DNA from 3 places in the Priestia sp. MDV22-iso46 genome. Region 3 is predicted to be linked to each of the others. Evidence: riboswitches for the same ligand, from Rfam matches in the RefSeq annotation. Region 3 holds a riboswitch; each other region holds the start of a gene.
The links. A riboswitch is a leader RNA that binds a small molecule or an ion and turns the genes downstream of it on or off. The one in region 3 is predicted to bind S-adenosylmethionine.
Positions count from the first base shown of each region.

Region 1: linked by a shared signal. The riboswitch ahead of AC4NPH_RS08585 (bifunctional homocysteine S-methyltransferase/methylenetetrahydrofolate reductase) and the one ahead of AC4NPH_RS07980 (trans-sulfuration enzyme family protein) in region 3 are both predicted to bind S-adenosylmethionine.
Region 2: linked by a shared signal. The riboswitch ahead of AC4NPH_RS09045 (hypothetical protein) and the one ahead of AC4NPH_RS07980 (trans-sulfuration enzyme family protein) in region 3 are both predicted to bind S-adenosylmethionine.

Region 1 covers NZ_JBZVWT010000001.1:1,666,682-1,669,962, reverse strand. Annotated here, with positions in the region: gene AC4NPH_RS08585 (bifunctional homocysteine S-methyltransferase/methylenetetrahydrofolate reductase) at 1-1,344, opposite strand, end outside; SAM riboswitch class I at 1,452-1,558, opposite strand; gene AC4NPH_RS08580 (YkvI family membrane protein) at 1,903-2,937, shown strand; FMN riboswitch at 3,045-3,195, shown strand.
Region 2 covers NZ_JBZVWT010000001.1:1,761,444-1,764,724, reverse strand. Annotated here, with positions in the region: gene AC4NPH_RS09050 (M20 peptidase aminoacylase family protein) at 16-1,170, shown strand; SAM riboswitch class I at 1,234-1,335, shown strand; gene AC4NPH_RS09045 (hypothetical protein) at 1,403-1,645, shown strand; gene AC4NPH_RS09040 (M20/M25/M40 family metallo-hydrolase) at 2,115-3,281, shown strand, end outside.
Region 3 covers NZ_JBZVWT010000001.1:1,552,259-1,555,539, forward strand. Annotated here, with positions in the region: gene AC4NPH_RS07975 (trans-sulfuration enzyme family protein) at 1-186, opposite strand, end outside; gene AC4NPH_RS07980 (trans-sulfuration enzyme family protein) at 170-1,315, opposite strand; SAM riboswitch class I at 1,387-1,504, opposite strand; gene AC4NPH_RS07985 (hypothetical protein) at 1,672-2,334, opposite strand; gene AC4NPH_RS07990 (spore coat protein) at 2,399-3,281, opposite strand, start outside.

The DNA.
Region 1 (3,281 bases), 110 kb from region 3:
AGATAGTCCTTCATTAAACTGAGCGATTAAACTAATCAAGTCAAATGAAGATAAATCGTAGACCGAAGTGGCGCCAGGGAAATCGCCAACTTTTGACGGATCACCGGTAATTGCAAGCACTTGATTCATTCCTAGCGTATGAAGTCCCATTAAATGAGATTGAAGTCCAATTAAATTTCGGTCGCGACAGGTAATATGAATAAGCGGTCGTGCTTTTGTTTCTTGCTGCATCAGTGTTGCCATTGCCAAGTTGCTGATGCGAGGTGAGGCAAGAGAATTATCAGCTAATGTAATAGCATCTACGCCGACTTTATCAAGTGCTTTTGCGCCTTCTAAAAATTTCGTCGGACCAAGCTGTTTAGGCGGATCTAGCTCGACGATAACCGAGCGGCGCTTCTTCACAATTTCATGCATATGAGGTTTATCCTGCTGCTCACGCTCTTGAACCGTAACGGCTGGTCTCATTTTAACGACTTTGCTTGTAATCGGAGGCAGGTCTTTTAAGGCAGATGACATTGCGCGTACGTGAGCTGGTGTTGTACCGCAGCATCCTCCAATTAAGCGAACCCCTTGTTCGCGGAATAAACGCGCGCTTTCTACAAAGTAGTCTTCATTAGTTTCATATTCCAGCTTTCCTTCCACATACGCCGGAAGGCTGGCATTAGGGTAAGCAGATAAGAAAGCACGATCAGGAAGCGGTACTTCTTCAAGAGACTGAATCATATGATAAGGACCTAAGCGGCAGTTTAGCCCGACAACATCTGCTCCCAACGCTTCTAATTCTTTTAATGCATCTGCTAAAGGACGGCCATCTTGCAGCACGCCAATATCATGCAGGGAAACGTGGGTAATAATAGGCTTATCCGTTTCTTTTCTTGCCAGTGTAAGAACGGTCTTTAATTCTTCGAAATCATAGTATGTTTCAAATAAAAGGCCATCCACGCCTTCATTTAAAAGCCAAAACATTTGTTCACGAATGCTTCGCTTAACCTCTTCTAAACTAATAGCGTTTTTTTGGAAAGAACGAATTCCGCCGAGTGTACCAACCACGTAAGCCTGATCTTTTGCAGCTTGTTTCGCTAATTTTACACCAGCAACATTGATGTCTTTGACTGAATCTTCTAATCCATAACGGGCAAGTTTTTGATAATTAGCAGCGTACGTATTTGTTTGAATAACGTTTGCACCAGCTTCTACATAGGCTCTGTGAATACGAGAAACCTCTTCTGGTTTGGTGATGTTTAGTTCTTCAAAACAGCTGTCAATACCGTGTGAGTAAAGGAGGGTACCAGTGGCACCATCCCCAATTAAAATTTTAGACTTTAAATCTTCAAGTAACCCCATGTCAAAACCTCCTTAAATTGTTCCGCTTCTATTTCACGAGTGATTCGTTTTATGCAATATGCCGATAAAATAGAAAAAGTCTTCTTAAGAAGAAGACTTTTTTCGCCTTCTTATCTTCCAAGCAATAAATTGCTTGCTGGATTTAGCACCATGTCTCTAACGACTGGTTGCTGAGGTTTCAAAGGGCCAGTCCCTCCACCTCTCATGATAAGAATCAATTGTATATAATTGAAACATATTTTTTTAAATAGAAAGAATACTTATTTAATAATTTATCTGATTTTTAGAAATTATACAACAGTAAATTGTGAATTTCCAGCAAATATTGAGGGAAATTTAAAAGCTAAAGGGAAAATATCCGTATATTTTGTTTAAAAATGACTGTTATGTTAGGGGTTAAGGAGTTTTTTGTGAGAAATACAAAAAGAAAATGAAAAATAAAAAATAAACGAAAAGGCACAAGCGCTGGGATATGCGTAGATTTACACGTAAAAAGGCTCGTCTTTTTTTAATCGTTTCTACATATAGTGAACTATGAAGGGTAGAAGGGTGATGGGCATGAAAAGGTGGAAACTCACGCTGCAGGTTGCTGCTACGTATGTAGGCACCGTTGTAGGAGCCGGTTTTGCAACAGGCAAGGAAATCGTTCAATTTTTTACACAGTACGGGGAACTTGGAATGGTCGGAATTTTGGTCAGCGGCTTGTTTTTTATTTGGCTAGGTTCAAAAATGATGCTGCTTTCGCACGCAATTGGGGCTTCTTCTTATCAGCAGCTTAATACATATTTATTTGGTGATGTGCTTGGAAAAGCGGTAAACGGTGTAATGATTGTCATTTTATTTGGAGTAACTTCAGTCATGCTAGCGAGTACGGGGGCAATAGGAAAAGAACAGTTTGGACTGTGGCCTCCTGTTGGGATGATTTTTACAATTGTTTTAACTTATATATTTATCGCAAAAGGAATTAACGGTATTTTAATGGTTAATTCTCTTGTTGTGCCGATGATGCTTTCATTTGCTTTTATCATCTTTGTGCCAAATATCAGCTATTTCTCACTGATTCAAACGAAGCCGGATTTAACGCTCGTCACGCAGTGGAAGTGGGCGGTTAGTCCCTTTTTATATATTTCCCTAAATCTAGCTTTGGCTCAGGCCGTTTTGGTTCCATTAGGAAGCTCCGTGAAGGATAGGAGCGTGATTAAAAAAGGGGCCGTAATAGGAGGGTGTGTACTTACGTTTATGCTTGTTTCTACTCATCTTGCCCTTTCCAATTTGCCTTATTCATTTCAACTTGATATTCCGATGAGTGCCGTTGTTAAAAATATCTCAGCGTGGGTGAATGTTTTATTTACGGTAGTTGTGTTAGGCGAGATTTTTACTACATTGATTGGAAATGTATTTGGAATCGCTAAGCAGCTTCAGTCATTTCTTCCCCTGAATGACAAACAAGCTTTTGCGTTTATTATCTTGGCCTGCTTTATTATTGGGCAATTCGGATATGCCCAGCTTCTTGAGTTTTTGTATCCGATATTTGGCTATATTGGACTAGCTTTTGTATGGATGCTATGTATTAAAAAAGAAAAAATAAGCTAAAAGCTGGATTTTAAAGAATAGATGTGAAAAAACGAAGTTAAATGATGTGACAAGTCGATTTTACTTTGCTATAATGTAAAACAAATAAGACTATAGCAGTCGAATATATTATCCTTCGGGGTCGGGTGTAAGTCCCAACCGGCGGTGATAAAGCGTATGCTTTTAAGCCCGTGACCCGTTTTCATACGATGTATGTTAGCGGTGGATCTAGTTAAAATCTAGAGCCGACAGTAAAAGTCTGGATGGGAGAAGGATCAGGAAGCACAGTTGTTTTTTTGTGTTGAATTAATAAGGGACACGTTTGCCTTTTTTAAAGCTACCCTTGTTTTTGTACACAAAATATA
Region 2 (3,281 bases), 210 kb from region 3:
GAAAGAGTGATAAATATGACCGATCAATTACTACTAAACGAGCTAATAGACATACGCCGTGAGCTGCACCGGTTTCCAGAACTTTCAATGAAAGAATATGAAACAACTAAACGTATTAAAAAGTGGTTAAAACACTATGATATTTCTATAGCGGATGAATTCCAATTAGACGTAGGAGCAGTAGCAGAAATTGTGGGAGGAAAGCCGGGACCTATTATCGCTATTCGAGCTGATATTGATGCGCTGCCAATTGAAGAAAAAACCAATCTGCCATTTGCTTCTGAAGTGAACGGTGTTATGCACGCATGCGGCCATGATTTTCATACGGCTTCTATAATCGGAGCAGCTATCCTTCTTAAAGAGCGTCAGCAGGAGCTTTGCGGTACGGTTCGATTTATCTTTCAGCCAGCCGAAGAAACGGCTTCTGGGGCAAAAATGCTAGTTGAAAAAGGTGTGCTCGAAGGAGTGGAAGCGATATTTGGGATGCATAACAAACCGGATCTTCCTGTAGGGACCATTGGTATCAAACCGGGACCTTTAATGGCAAGTGTTGATCGTTTTGAAATTGACGTCAAAGGAGTAGGAGGTCACGCAGGTATCCCTGAAAAAACAATAGACCCAATTGCTGCTGCTGGTCAAATTGTTACTAGTTTACAAACCATTGTCAGCCGTAATCTCAGCCCCTTTCAAAATGTTGTTGTCAGCATAACTCAAATCCATGGAGGGAGCTCGTGGAACGTCATTCCTGACAAAGTAACGCTTGAAGGAACTGTGCGTACCTTTCAAGAAGAAGCGAGAGAAAAAATACCGGCTCTTATGAAACGAACTGCTGAAGGGATTGGCGCAGCTTTCGGGGCTTCAGTAGACGTTAAATGGTATCCATATCTTCCTGTAGTAAACAATGATGATACGCTGGAAAAACTAGTTACTAAAGCGGCAGAGGATCTTAGTTATCAAGTCGTAGAAGCTGAACAATCGCCTGGAGGAGAAGATTTTGCCGTATATCAGCAGCATGTACCAGGATTTTTTGTATGGATGGGTACAGCTGGAGAATATGAATGGCACCATCCTTCTTTTTCATTAAATGAAGAGGCATTACTTGTAGCAGCTTCTTATTTTGCTAATCTAAGCTTTCATTTTTTGAATTCATTCCATTACCGAAAAAATTAAAATATTTTTATTTTTCTATTTACGGGGATGGAATTGTTTGATAAAATAAATTTTAAATTAAAAAAGTTATCACGAGTGGACGAGAGATCTGGCTCTTTGACTCCACAGCAACCTACGAATGTAAGGTGCTCCTACCAGCAAAGCATGTGCTTTGGGTGATAAAACGGGTGAAAAACTCATTTTGCATCAAAGCAAAATGAGTTTTTTTATTTTTCTAAAAGGAGAGGGTTTTATGAGTCATACAGCAGTTGCAGCACATACAGGAGAGAAAGCATTAAAGGAAGCAGTGAAATTATTAGGAAAGCATTATCAAGTAGCTTATCGGGAATTAGAAACATTTTATGAAATTGTGGTCGAAAACCATGTTCGTACATATGCTGTAGGCATAGATATTAAAGATGTACAAAAAGCAAATGAACTAGAAATTTATTCATCATGCTGTTCCAAGCTTGAGCGAGTAGGCTGTCTTTTATAGAAGAAGTCTGCTCGCGCCTCTATTTTTTAAGTGTTTTTAAATAGAAAGCATGGTTTTTGACAAGCAAAGAATCTGGTGGGTATAATCAATACTCACCAGGTTTTAAAATTAATCATAAATTGTCGAAATTTTTACACAAATTAAAGGTTACATTCGAAATGAATTGTGGTATGTTATAAAACAAGAATATTTTATGAAAGGAGCATTGAAATGGAAATGTCTCTTGAACACGGAAACGATGCAGGAAGCGAACAGCTTATTGATCGTATCCTAGACTTTTTAGAAGATGACGAAAAGTAAAAAAAGAGTGTGCGGTGCTATCCCTAGCCGCGCACTCTTTTTTTATCATGTGCGTAAAGGCAGCGCCATACTATGATACATAGGGATAGAATGAAAGAGTCTCTGTCAAAGGGATTGACGAATGGTTTTGTTTGATAGAAAATTTAGAAAAAGGAAAGAGATGAAGGGTATGTCGAACAAAACATCTTTGTATCAAACAAAAGAACAGTTAAAAAAACTTGTAAGCGAATTGGTTTCTATACCTAGCGTGACAGGAACGATGGCAGAAGTGGAAATGGCTGAATCGATAGCGTCTTATTTATTGAAGCTGCCTTACTTTCAAAAAAACGAGCAAGTCGAGCTTCATTCAACAGGAGACGGGCGATCGATTGTCACAGCTTTTGTTCAAGGGAAAAATACGAATAAAACAGTTGTACTAGTAAGTCATTACGATGTAGTGGATGTACAAGATTATGGACAGTGGAAAAAGGATGCTTTTCACGCTGATACATTAACGAGTACTTTTTATAACCATATGGAACAAGTTCCGGCGCACGTACAAAAGGATATGATAAAAGGAGACTGGCTTTTTGGCAGAGGAACGATGGACATGAAAGCAGGCATTGCCCTGCATATCAGTATGGTTGAACGAGCATGCAACGGAGAGTTTGACGGAAACATCCTGCTGCTGTCGGTGCCGGATGAAGAAGTAAATTCGCTTGGGATGAGAAAAGCAGTGCCTGTTCTTTTAGAACTTGCCCGCAAACATCAGCTGGATTTTTCTCTCATGCTAAATGCAGAACCAGTGTTCAGCCGCTATCCTGGAGATCAAACGAACTATGTGTACTCAGGATCGATTGGGAAGATCATGCCAAGCTTTTTGTGTTATGGAAAAGAAACTCATGTAGGGGAACCGCTAGCTGGTTTAAATGCTAATTTACTAGCTTCTTATTTAACAAAAGAAATAGAATTAAACGTTGATTTTTGCGAAAAAGTAAGAGAAGAAACGAGTCCACCTCCTACGGTGCTGATACAAAAAGATTTAAAAGAAGAGTATTCAGTTCAAGTTCCGCACTCTGCCGTTGTATTATTTAATTTATTTATGTTAAACCGCTCTCTTAAAGAAGTAACAGATCTGCTGTTGAAATCGGCTGACAAAGCGGCTTTGAATGTGAAAAAACACTATAATAAAGCCGCTAGGCAGTATGCTGCGGGAATGGAGGGTTCATCTCTTGACGTGAACGTATGGACGTATGAAGAACTTTATACTCATGCAGTCAAACAGCACGGTCAAAAATATGTGCAAGAAATGGAAGCAGCACTTTTGGCACAAGAGGATGATGATAGAAATAAAACC
Region 3 (3,281 bases):
TAAAGCCTCACGAGTTGGATTTCCTGAACGAGAATAGTCATAGCGGCCGTTGTTCGTCTCATCTTCTTGGTTAAATGTAGATACCTGATAAATAGGTACGTTAACCGCTCCAAAATGACCGTCAATTCCTGTATTTGCATGAATTAAGTTCGTACCGAATCTATGTTTATTATTGTTGGTATGCATCAAATGCCTCCTTCAAATCTTTAATTAAATCATCTGCGTGCTCAATTCCAACTGATAATCGCAGTAAACAGTTTGTTACTCCAACACGATTTCGAATTTCCTCGGGAATATCAGCGTGTGTTTGACGAGCTGGGAATGTCATTAAACTTTCCACGCCTCCTAAGCTTTCTGCAAATGTAATAACTTTAACATTTTCCAAAAGCGTGGACACGATGTCAGGGTGTGAGACAGCAAAAGAAATCATGCCTCCAAATCCAGTCGCTTGTTTCTTCATGATTTCATAGCCTGGATGTGTTTCAAGACCAGGGTAATACACTTTTTCTACGAGATCATGAGCAGTAAGCCAATTTGCAATTTTCAGTGCGTTTTCGTTATGCTTTTCCATACGAAGCGCTAGCGTCTTAACACCGCGCAACAACAACCAGCTATCTTGTGGACCTAAGATTGCCCCAGCTGCATTTTGATAAAAACGAATTTTCTCTCCTAAGCTACTACATCGAGCGACTACAAGACCAGCAACTACATCATTATGCCCCCCAATGTATTTGCTCGCACTATGTATCACAATATCTGCTCCAAGCTCTAAAGGACGCTGATAGTAAGGGGACATGAATGTATTGTCAACGATAGTAAGCAAATCATGCTGTTTAGCTAACGCAATTGCTTCGGGCAAATCAGTCACGTGCATCATTGGATTTGTAGGTGTTTCAATAAATAAAGCTTTCGTGTTGGGACGAAGCGCATCTTTTACTTGCTCGAGATGGGCTGTGTTGACGTACGAAACAGTAATTCCTTGCTCTGAAAAGATTTCATTTAGTACTCGGTACGTTCCTCCGTATAAATCTTCTGATACAATTAAATGATCTCCGTTTTTAAATAGTGCTAAAACTGCCATTACGCCCGCCATTCCTGAAGCAAATGCTACTCCTACTTCTCCTTTTTCTAAAGCAGCAATTGCTTCTTCCAATGCTGTACGAGTAGGATTTGCCGTACGTGCATAGTCAAATCCTGTACTTTGCCCTAAAGCAGGATGAGCAAATGTTGATGCTTGATAAATGGGTGTTGTAATAGAACCTGTTGAAGGGTCGCGACCTACTCCTGAACGAACTAATAAAGTTTCAATTTTCATCTATTTCTCTCCTTAACTCAAAATAAAAAACACTCTTCACAGATGGAAGAGTGTTCGTTTATACACGATTTCTCTCATCTGTTAGAACAATACTGATGTTCCACAGGAATTAGCACCGTTCAAATGAATGTTTCATTTGATGGTTGCCGGGCATCGCAGGGCCAGTCCCTCCGCCACTCTTGATAAGAGTTCTATATAATTGTTGGTGGTTAACGTTTGTTGTTAATAACTTTAATAAAGATTTTCTTTATTGTCAACATAATTTTCTAAAAAATTCAAATCATCTCATTTGTTTATTCAATATACTTATCCTGATAAGCACATAAAAAAAAGAGACGACAGCCAGGTCTCTTTTTCTAAGGCAAGTGCACAGATTTTACGTGAGCTAACTTCCAATACATACTTTCTCCATTTGCCGTAATTAGTTCAACAATATTATTAGAAACTTCTTTAAGTACGCCAATTTTTTCTGATTGATCCCCTAAATCTAATACGACCAGTTGATTTTCATATTTTTTAAGCTGCTCTTCAAAGTTTCTGACAAAAGGTGCAGAGGCGGGCCTTACCGGGAGCTCTTTGTCACTTAAAGAATAAGGGGTTAACTCATTACTGTAAGGGGTAAGCCATTTCAAATGATGTAGAGAAACAAAGACATTTTTATACACTGGAGAATAAAACACAAGATAATCATTCAGCACGCTTGTGATATAGCCATGCAATGATTTCCCTCCCGTTACATAAATTTCAATAAATTTCCCTTTTGCCTGCTGTAAAATATTACGATAAGAAATTCGCTGACTTTCTTCTATCAAGTTCTCTTCTATTTCACGTAAAACCGTATAGTCTTCTTCTGATACTTCTCGCAAACGATGCATGTGTAAAAGAGGAATATACAAATAATCATGTCCATTATACAAAATCATGACATCTAACCCTAAGTCAACAAGTCTGCCAATAAACTTAGTTTTCCCTGAAATATCTACTTCTACAATTTTATTAATATAACGATTTATACTCATTCTCCTCCCTCTTTCCTATATGACAGAAAAGGTGCTTTATAAGCACCTTTTTTGTTCTTATTCATTATGCTTTCCAACGATAATTTTTTGTTTGGATGACTTGCTCTCTTGACGCTGACGAGTGTGAATCTGTGCGGCGGCTTTTTCCTGACGAGTGTGAACCTGTGCGGCGGCTTCTTCCTGACGAGTGTGAACCTGTGCGGCGGCTTTTTCCTGTACGACCTTCTGGAACGCCTTCCGTTGATCCTCCGTCTTCAGCATTTGTATTTTCCTCTTTCTGCTCATCATCTTGATTATTATTTTGTTTAAAAGATCCTTTTGCTCCTACACAAATGGTTTTAACATGTCTTGGCTGTAAGCGTAATACTTGATTGTCCTGAACAAGGGTAAAAGTACCATTCCGACTTTGCACCAATACACCTTCTACAGCTTCTGGACCGCCGCCGTTGATCGATACCCATTTGTGTGATAGATGAGTAAATAAATTATTAAAGTTTTTTGATTTCATATAAGTTGGTTCCTGATTTGTAGCAAATTGATTATTCATTTGAATGTTATTATTGTTATTATTATTGTTATTATTGTTTTGATATTCACTTATACTTTTTACATGTTCAACATTGATATAGACGATACCATCATCTTCCGACAGTAATACAAGGTAAGCAGACTCTGACGAACCTAATACGTCAAGGAGCTGGCCTGCTTTTTTCTCAGGACCCCCTTGATTTATTTGAACATATTTACTTTTCAGTAATGATAAAGTACTAGCAAATGTCTTGCCTCTATACAACTCTAAAGTACCGTCATTATCAAACCCGGTAAACGTCTGTGCTGAATTTGACATAGCATCTTCCGTAATACTCTTAACATGGGATAAATGATAATATACAACAGTATATTCTTGTTGATTATTTTGATTATTTTGGTTACTTTGGTTGTTTTGG